One region of the Bradyrhizobium sp. S3.12.5 genome, then DNA from elsewhere that is predicted to be linked to it. Evidence: riboswitches for the same ligand, from Rfam matches in the RefSeq annotation. Region 1 holds a riboswitch; the other holds the start of a gene.
What was found. Region 1 has a riboswitch for glycine ahead of gcvT (glycine cleavage system aminomethyltransferase GcvT). Riboswitches for the same ligand answer to the same signal wherever they lie in the genome.

Region 1 (4,417 bases):
CAGGACTCGCGCGCCTTGGCCTTTTGACGCTCCATCGCGTCGGTGAAGGCGGACTGGTCGACGCCGATGCCGCGCGACTTCAGCGCGTCCTGGGTCAGGTCCAGCGGGAAGCCGTAGGTGTCGTAGAGCGTGAAGGCGACGTCGCCGTCGAACATGTCGCCGTTCTTCAAGGACGCGCTCTTCTCGTCGAGAATGGCGAGACCGCGCACCAGCGTCTTGCGGAAGCGGGTCTCTTCCAGCCGCAGCGTTTCCTCGATCAGATTCTCGGCGCGCATCAGGTCGGGATAGGCCTGGCCCATCTCGCGGACCAGCGCCCAGACCAGGCGATGCATCAGCGGCTCTTTCGCGCCGAGCAGCTGCGCATGGCGCATCGCGCGGCGCATGATCCGGCGCAGCACGTAACCGCGGCCCTCGTTGGAGGGCAGCACGCCATCCGCGACCAGGAAGGCGGAAGAGCGCAAATGGTCGGCGATGACGCGGAACGAGGCCACCGTCTGCTCGTTCGGCCCGTGGCCCAGCGCGGACGACGTCGCATCGATCAGGTGGCGGAACAGGTCGGTCTCGAACACGCTGTCGACGCCCTGCATGATGCTGGCCATGCGCTCCAGGCCCATGCCGGTGTCGATCGAGGGACGCGGCAGATCCACGCGCTCCTCCTTCGTCACCTGCTCGTATTGCATGAAGACGAGATTCCAGAATTCGAGGAAGCGATCGCCGTCCTCTTCCGGCGAGCCCGGAGGGCCGCCCCAGATGTGATCGCCGCGGTCGATGAAGATCTCCGAGCACGGGCCGCACGGGCCGGTGTCGCCCATTGCCCAGAAATTGTCCGAGGTCGGGATGCGGATGATACGGTCGTCGGAGAAGCCGGCGATCTTCTTCCAGAGCCCGTGCGCCTCGTCGTCGGTGTGGTAGACGGTGACGAGCAGCTTGTCCTTGTTCAGCCCAAACTCCTTCGTGATGAGCTTCCAGGCCAGCTCGATCGCGCGCTCCTTGAAGTAGTCGCCGAACGAGAAGTTGCCGAGCATCTCGAAGAAGGTGAGATGGCGCGCGGTGTAGCCGACATTGTCGAGGTCGTTGTGCTTGCCGCCGGCGCGCACGCATTTCTGCGAAGTGGTGGCGCGCTGATACGGCCGCTTCTCGACACCTGTAAAAACGTTCTTGAACTGCACCATGCCGGCATTGGTGAACATCAACGTCGGGTCGTTGCGCGGCACCAATGGCGAGGACGACACGATCTCGTGGCCGTTCTCGGCAAAGAAGTTCAGAAAGGTCGACCTGATCTCGTTGACGCCGCTCATGTTCATCCAATCGGGTGTGCTTGGACCCGCTTCCTTGCCGTCCAAACCTGGGATTCGGCTGATATCTGCGGGCCAAAGCGCTTTTAGACAAGGCCAGCTTCGCTGTCCAGAAACTGTGCAGAGAGATCAGAGGGTTGCCGCAGTCGCGCAATCCCGTTGCGATCCCGTTGCAATCCCGTTGGAAAGCCGCAAAGGGCGCGTTGACAGGCTTGGCCGGGCTGTGGTCTGTACCCATCTGTATCGTACGGCCACGTCGGGAGAGACCGGCTTTGGGTAGCCGGCGCCGAAGGAGCAACCGCCCCGGAAACTCTCAGGCAAAAGGACCGCGTGGCTTTGACGACATCTGGAAAGAGGCGCCGACGGGCTTAAGGCCCGGACTGCGTCCGCCGACGGGATAATACTCTCAGGCACAGCGACAGATGGGGCTTCGATTGGTGTCCTCAGGGGAATCGTCCCCGGGGAACCGCCGAGGGCCCCTGTGATGTCAGTGCGCGACGACCGAGACTCCCTGAGACGTACCCCCCTCTACGACCTCCATGTGTCGCTCGGCGGCAAGATGGTGCCGTTCGCGGGCTATGACATGCCCGTGCAGTACCCCGCGGGCGTCCTGAAAGAGCACCTCCAGACCCGTAACCAGGCCGGCCTGTTCGACGTCTCCCACATGGGCCAGATCGCGCTTCGGCCGAAGTCGGGCAAGGTCGAGGACGCCGCCCGCGCGCTGGAGCGGCTGGTGCCGCAGGATATCGTCGCGGTTGCACAGGGGCGGCAGCGCTACGCCCAGTTCACCAATGCGGATGGCGGCATTCTCGACGACCTGATGGTCGCCAATTTCGGCGATCATTTGTTCCTGGTCGTCAACGCCGCCTGCAAGGCCGAGGACGAGGCGCATCTGCGCGCCAATCTCTCCGACGCCTGCGTCATCGATTCGCTCGCCGATCGCGCGCTGATCGCCTTACAGGGCCCGAAGGCCGAGGCTGCACTGGCGAAATTGTGTGCAGAGGCGCCCGCCATGAAGTTCATGGACGCCGGCCCGCATCAGGTCGCCGGGCTTGCCTGCTTTGTCTCGCGTTCCGGCTACACCGGCGAGGACGGTTTTGAAATTTCGGTGCCCGCTGCGGATGCCGAGCGCCTGGCCAGGACGCTGCTGGAAAATCCTGACGTGATGCCGATCGGCTTAGGGGCCCGCGACAGCCTGCGGCTGGAAGCCGGCCTCTGCCTCTACGGCCACGACATCGACACTGCGACCACGCCGGTCGAGGCCGCGCTGGAATGGTCGGTGCAGAAAAGCCGCCGCAGCGGCGGCGCCCGCGCCGGCGGTTTTCCCGGAGCCGAAAAGATCCTCGCTCATTTCGATCACGGCGCATCCCGCCGCCGCGTCGGCCTGCGCACTGAGGGCCGCGCGCCGGTGCGCGAAGGCGCGCTGCTGTTTGCCGATAGCGCTGGCGGCGAGCCGATCGGAAAGGTCACCTCGGGCGGTTTCGGCCCGAGCCTGAATGCGCCGGTCGCGATGGGCTATGTGCCCACAAGCCTGAGCGCGCTCGGCACAAAACTCTTTGCCGAGGTGCGCGCGCAACGTCTGCCGCTCACCGTCGCCGCCATGCCCTTCGTGAAAAACACCTACAAACGCTGAGGACTTTAAGAAAATGACCACGACACTGTACACCACCGACCACGAATGGCTCGCGATCGAGGGCGATGTCGCCACTGTCGGCATCACCGATTACGCGCAGTCGCAGCTCGGCGACGTCGTGTTCGTCGAGCTGCCCAAGCTCGGCCGCGTCCTCAAGAAGGCCGAAGCCGCAGCCGTCGTGGAATCGGTGAAGGCCGCCTCCGACGTCTACGCGCCTGTGACCGGCGAGGTGCTGGAGACCAACCCCGATCTCGCGAGCGAGCCGGCGCTGGTCAATTCGGATGCGCAAGGCAAAGCCTGGTTCTTCAAGATCAGGATTGCCGACAAGAGCGAGCTCGGCGGCCTCATGGATGAAGCCGCCTACAAGGCACACACGGCGTGAGATGACGAGAACTTTGACCTCATATTCGGTGTCATCGTCCGCGGAGGCGGACGATCCAGCACGCCGCGGCTCCTCTGCTCAAGCCGTGACGCCTGCGTGTACTGGATGCCCCGCCTTCGCGGGGCATGACGCCGACGACAGATAATCTAAAGCGAGGACCCATGATGACCGCGCACCGCAAATCCAATGGCGACACCGCCAGTTTCGTTCGCCGCCACATCGGCCCGTCGGCGCGCGATGTCAGCGCAATGCTCGAGACCGTCAGCGCAAAGGGCGTCGACGCACTGATGGCGGAGACGCTGCCGGCCTCGATCCGGCAGGCCGCCCCGCTCGATCTCGGCAAGCCCTTGAGCGAGACCGAGGCGATCGCGCACATGGCCGAGCTCGCGCGTCAGAACCAGGTCTTCACCTCGCTGATCGGCCAGGGCTATTCCGGCACGATCCTGCCCGCGGTGATCCAGCGCAACATCCTCGAAAGCCCCGCCTGGTACACGGCGTACACGCCCTATCAGCCCGAGATCAGCCAGGGCCGGTTGGAAGCGCTGTTCAACTTCCAGACCATGATCTGCGACCTCACCGGGCTCGACGTCGCCAACGCCTCGCTGCTCGATGAGGCCACCGCTGCGGCCGAAGCCATGGCGCTTGCGGAACGGCATTCGCGGGTCGAGGCGAAAGCCTTCTTCGTCGACAAGGATGTGCATCCGCAGACACTCGCGGTGATGCGCACCCGCGCCGAGCCGCTCGGCTGGTCGCTGGTGGTCGGCGATCCCCTCACCGATCTCGCGAAGTGTGACGTGCTCGGTGCGCTGCTGCAATATCCGGGATCATCCGGCGCGGTGCGCGACCTCAGGCCCGCGATCGCGGCGCTGAAGGCCAAGGGCGCGCTCGCAATCGTTGCCGCCGATCTGCTGGCGCTAACGCTGCTTGCCTCGCCCGGCGAGCTCGGCGCCGACATCGCGATCGGCTCGGCGCAGCGCTTTGGCGTGCCGATGGGCTATGGCGGCCCGCACGCCGCCTATATGGCGGTGCGCGATGCGCTGAAGCGCTCGCTGCCCGGCCGCATCGTCGGCCTCAGCGTCGACTCGCGCGGGATGCCTGCCTATCGGC
Region 2 (4,417 bases), 140 kb from region 1:
GCGCGCGTCATGCGCGCGATCAGCGCGATGTAGATGAAGGAGAGCGCGCAGGTCGGCAGGATGATGCGCTCGAAGAAGGCGCCGAAGCCGGTCGAGATGCTCTTGAAGCCCTGCACCGGCACCCAGCGCAGGTCGATCGCAAAGACCTCGATCAGGACATAGCCGACCACGAACACCGGCACCGAGAAGCCGAGCACGGAGAGGCCCATCACGAAACGGTCGATCCAGGTGCCGTGCTTCCAGGCCGCGATCACCCCCAAGGGCACGGCGACGATGACGGCGAGGATGATGGTCGACAGCGCGATCGAGATCGACGGCTCGACGCGCTGGCCGATCATCTTCATGACCGGCAGGTTGGAGATCAGCGACGTGCCGAGATCGCCGTGCAAGAGCTTGCCGACCCAGGTGATGAACTGCACGATCAGCGGCTCGTTGAGGCCGAGCGAGGCGCGAATCCGCTCCAGCCGCTCCGGCGTCGCATTGTCGCCGGCGAGGATCGCGGCCGGGTCGCCGGGCGTCAGCCGCAGCAACAGGAACACGAACAGCGCGACGACGCCCATCACGGGCACCGCAGCCAGAACGCGGCGAATGAGATAACCTAGCATGAACCTATCTCCGGCTGCGGAACTTGCGACGCCCAGAGGGCACCCGTGGATTCGATCGTGTCTATCATGCGTGCCTGTCGTTCGGGCTGGAAAAGCCGGCCGGAGAACCGTCGTCTCGGGGCAAATTGTGTGCCAAGGGCAGGGCGGTCGCAAGAGGCCGCCCCGCATCGGTTTTGCGACCACTCAGGATGCACAGCGCATCTCGCGCTCAACCGCAAGTTCGCCCCGAAGCGAAGGGACGGTTGGCGGCGCATTGAGCCCGCGCCAGCCGTCGATGGTTGCGGCAATCATTTGCGCGGTCGCGGCCGATAACGTCCAGCCGAGATGGCCGTGGCCGGTGTTGAAGAACACGCCGGGCATCCGGCCTGCTCGCACCACCGGCATCATGTCGGGCATCATCGGACGCAGCCCGGCCCACGGAATAATGCGAGACGTCTCGACCGCCGGGAAATTGCTGCGCACCCAGTCGATCAATGGCTGCACGCGGTCGGCGCGGATGTCGCGGTTGAAGTCGTTGAACTCGGCCGTGCCGGCAACGCGAAAACGATCCGCGCCGAGCCGGCTGGTGACGATCTTGGCGGCTTCGTCGAGCAGGCTGACGGTCGGCGTCGCGCTACGGCTTTCGTCGGTATCGAGGTGCACGGTGATCGAATAGCCCTTCACCGGATAGACGTTGACGCGCTCGTCGAGCATGGCGGCGAAGTGACGGCTGGCAACGCCGGCGCAGACCACGACGCCATCAACCTTCAGCACGCCGCGCGCGGAGGCGACCGCGTCGCTTGCGGACAGATCAGCCCAGCCGATGACAAAGCCTCCGCCGGCCGGGGCGACGGAATCGATATTGGCCTCATGGATGAAGGTTGCGCCGCGACGCTTGCAGGCGTCCGCCAGCCCGCGCGTGAACTTATGAATGTCGCCGGTCGCATCCGACGGCGTGTAGAAGCCGTAATAATCCTTGCGCAGCGTCGGCTCGATCGTGCGGATTTCCTCCGAAGTCACCGGGCGCCGATCGAGCCCACCTTCCTGCAGCAGTGCGTTGACGCGCAGGCCGGACTCGAAACCCTTCCTGTCGTTATAGATATGGAGGATGCCGCGACGTTCGAGATCGAAGTCGATGCCTTCGCGTGCCGCAATCTCGAACAGGTGCTTGCGGGCTTCGATCGCGAGCCGCGTGGTCAGAATCGTGTTGGCGCGGTAGTTTCCGATATTGGCGACGAACTCGCTCATCCAGGAATATTTGTGCCAGTTCGGCCGCGGGTTCATCAGCAGCGGCGCGTCGCGCCGGAACATCCAGCGCAGGCCTTTCAGGATCGTGGCGGTGCTATTCCACACCTCGGCATTGCTGGCGGAGAGCTGCCCGCCGTTCGCAAACGAGGTCTCCATCGCGGCGTAGCGATGCTTGTCGAGCACCGTCACCTCAAAGCCGCGTTCGAGCAGGGCATAGGCAGTCGTTACGCCGGTGATGCCGGCGCCAATGATGGCGATATGAGTCATGATGAAGTCGGGGCTCCCGTGAGTTAGAGTCGGCTAACCGCCGGCCCGAAAGCCGTTGGCGGCGCCCCATCTGTCACGGTTACCTGAGAGCTTGATCCGACACGGACCTCGGCGAGGGCGGACCTCACAAGGCCAATACGGACTATCCCCTTCGGTGGACGTCACGATGTCTCATTCGTGCCGTCTCTCTCCAGATCGTCCTGACGATACAGTCCTTTTGCCTGAGAGTTTCCGGGGCGGTTGCTCCGTCGGCGCCGCAATGAAAGCTGGAAGCCTTCATTGCGATCTCTCCCGCATCGTCGCGTGGACCATCGAGCAGTACGATGCGCCTTATTTTTAGACAAGGCTAAATTTGAACCGCGCCTGCCAACGCATTGTGCAGTGCGAAGTTGATTCAATTACTCCAGCGTCGCAAGCAACCCAGCCATCAAGCGCCCGCGTTCAACCAGGCTCTCGACCTCGATGAACTCCTCGAGCGTGTGGCCATTGCCGCCGCGCACGCCGAGACCGTCGAGCGTCGGAATTCCCATCGCGCCCGTAAAGTTGCCGTCGGAGCCTCCGCCGGAGCTCGCATGCGGTAATTCCGCGCCGAGAGATTTGGCGATGCCGCGCGCCTTTTCATACAGCGCCATGGTGCCGGCATCCGCCTCCCACACCGGCCGCGTCACGCCACGCGTCACCTTGAAGTTGACGTCGTTCGCGGTGCCCGACAGGGCCAGCATCCGCTCGACGCCGCGGTCGAGATCGGCCTGGCGCTTCGCCATGGAGAGCGCTTCGCCGGTGGCAGTCGTTGCAACGCAGTTGACCCACTGCCCGCCATGCACGACGCCGACCGAGAAAGTGCAGTCTTCCGTCGTCATCGCGTCGATCGCAAGAATCTGCCTTGCCATCTCGCGGATTGCCGAGCGTCCCGCCGATAGGGTCGCGCCGGCGTGGCTCGGCCGCCCCGTCGCTTCCAGATTGAATCGCGCGATGGCGTAACGTCCGGTCGTGACGCCGTTGTCGGCGCGGCCGGGCTCGGGCACGAGCACATATTTGTTGCGCGCAGCTTCCGCCTCGATGATGTCGCGCGTCGAGGGCGTGCCGACTTCCTCGTCCGGCGTAAACAGGATGGTGACCGGCAGCGGCGTGGTGAAGGACGCGCGCGCCAGCTGCCGGATCGCTTCCAGCGAGAGATAGTTGCCGCCCTTCATGTCGTAGATGCCCGGGCCGTAGCACTTATTGCCCTCGCGCCGCCATTTGAGCTTCTCGATGGTGCCGACCGGGTGGACGGTATCCACGTGCCCGGCGATCAGGATGCCCGGCTCGCCCTGCTTTGGATGCGGGAAGCGCGCGCGGACGACGCCGCCAAAGCCCTGACGGCCGGCGATGCGCTCGATGGTCGCACCCATGATCGCCATATCCCGCGCTGCGATATCGAGCATACGGTTGACCGCTCCTGCGTCCCAGGTCGGGCTCTCGCATTCCACCCAGGTGCGCAGGCCCTCGAGCATCGCCTCGGAATCGAAGGGAAGATTGGCTGGATTCATCTTGATGTCTCTCAAGCTTCAAAAGATGGAATGCGCATTGCATCGGCGCGGGCAGGACAAGCGGGAAGAGTTGTAGAGCCAAACCGGTCATTGTGGAGCCCGTGCGCGCGATGCCATGGGCTGCACCGAAACCGGATTGACGCGCTCAACACTGTCTGCAAGTCTCGAAAAGATAAAGGCATTGCATGAGGTTAGTTCGCCTAAGGAACGAACCGAATGCCCAACCAATAACCTGCCTTTGAACAGTTTCACGCCAGGAGAAACTTTCTATGTTGAGCTTGATGCGCCGGGGGCGACGCGCGTTCGCCTCCACACTCGCGCTGTCGGTCGTCGCGCTTGCGACGGCGATGGCCTCGCCGGTGTTTGCGGCCGGCAAGACCATCACCGCGGTGATGCATTCGGATCTGCGCATCATCGATCCGATCTTCACCACCGCCTACATCACGCGTGACCATGGCTACATGGTCTATGACACGCTGATCACGACGGATGCGAACTTCAAGATCCAGCCGCAGATGGCGGACTGGAAGATCTCGGACGACAAGCTCACCTACACCTTCACGCTGCGCGATGGACTGAAGTGGCACGACGGCGCGCCGGTGACGGCGGAAGACTGCGTCGCCTCGCTGAAGCGCTGGGCCGCCGTCGACGGCATGGGCCAGCAGATGATGACCTTCACGGCCAGCATCGAGGCGACCGACGCCAAGACCATCACGCTGAAGCTGAAGGAGCCGTACGCGCTCGTGCTGGAATCGATCGGCAAGCCGTCCTCGCGCGTGCCCTTCATGA

Region 2: another riboswitch for glycine. It lies ahead of ABIC09_RS09105 (D-amino acid dehydrogenase); the one in region 1 lies ahead of gcvT (glycine cleavage system aminomethyltransferase GcvT).

Annotation. Positions count from the first base shown of each region.
Region 1 is NZ_JBEPRF010000005.1:90,718-95,134, reverse strand. Features, by position in the region: gene alaS (alanine--tRNA ligase) at 1-1,298, opposite strand, end outside; glycine riboswitch at 1,543-1,633, shown strand; gene gcvT (glycine cleavage system aminomethyltransferase GcvT) at 1,780-2,928, shown strand; gene gcvH (glycine cleavage system protein GcvH) at 2,942-3,310, shown strand; gene gcvP (aminomethyl-transferring glycine dehydrogenase) at 3,475-4,417, shown strand, end outside.
Region 2 is NZ_JBEPRF010000005.1:235,652-240,068, forward strand. Features, by position in the region: gene ABIC09_RS09100 (ABC transporter permease) at 1-605, opposite strand, end outside; gene ABIC09_RS09105 (D-amino acid dehydrogenase) at 789-2,099, opposite strand; glycine riboswitch at 2,168-2,295, opposite strand; glycine riboswitch at 2,299-2,403, opposite strand; gene ABIC09_RS09110 (M20/M25/M40 family metallo-hydrolase) at 2,498-3,628, opposite strand; gene ABIC09_RS09115 (ABC transporter substrate-binding protein) at 3,898-4,417, shown strand, end outside.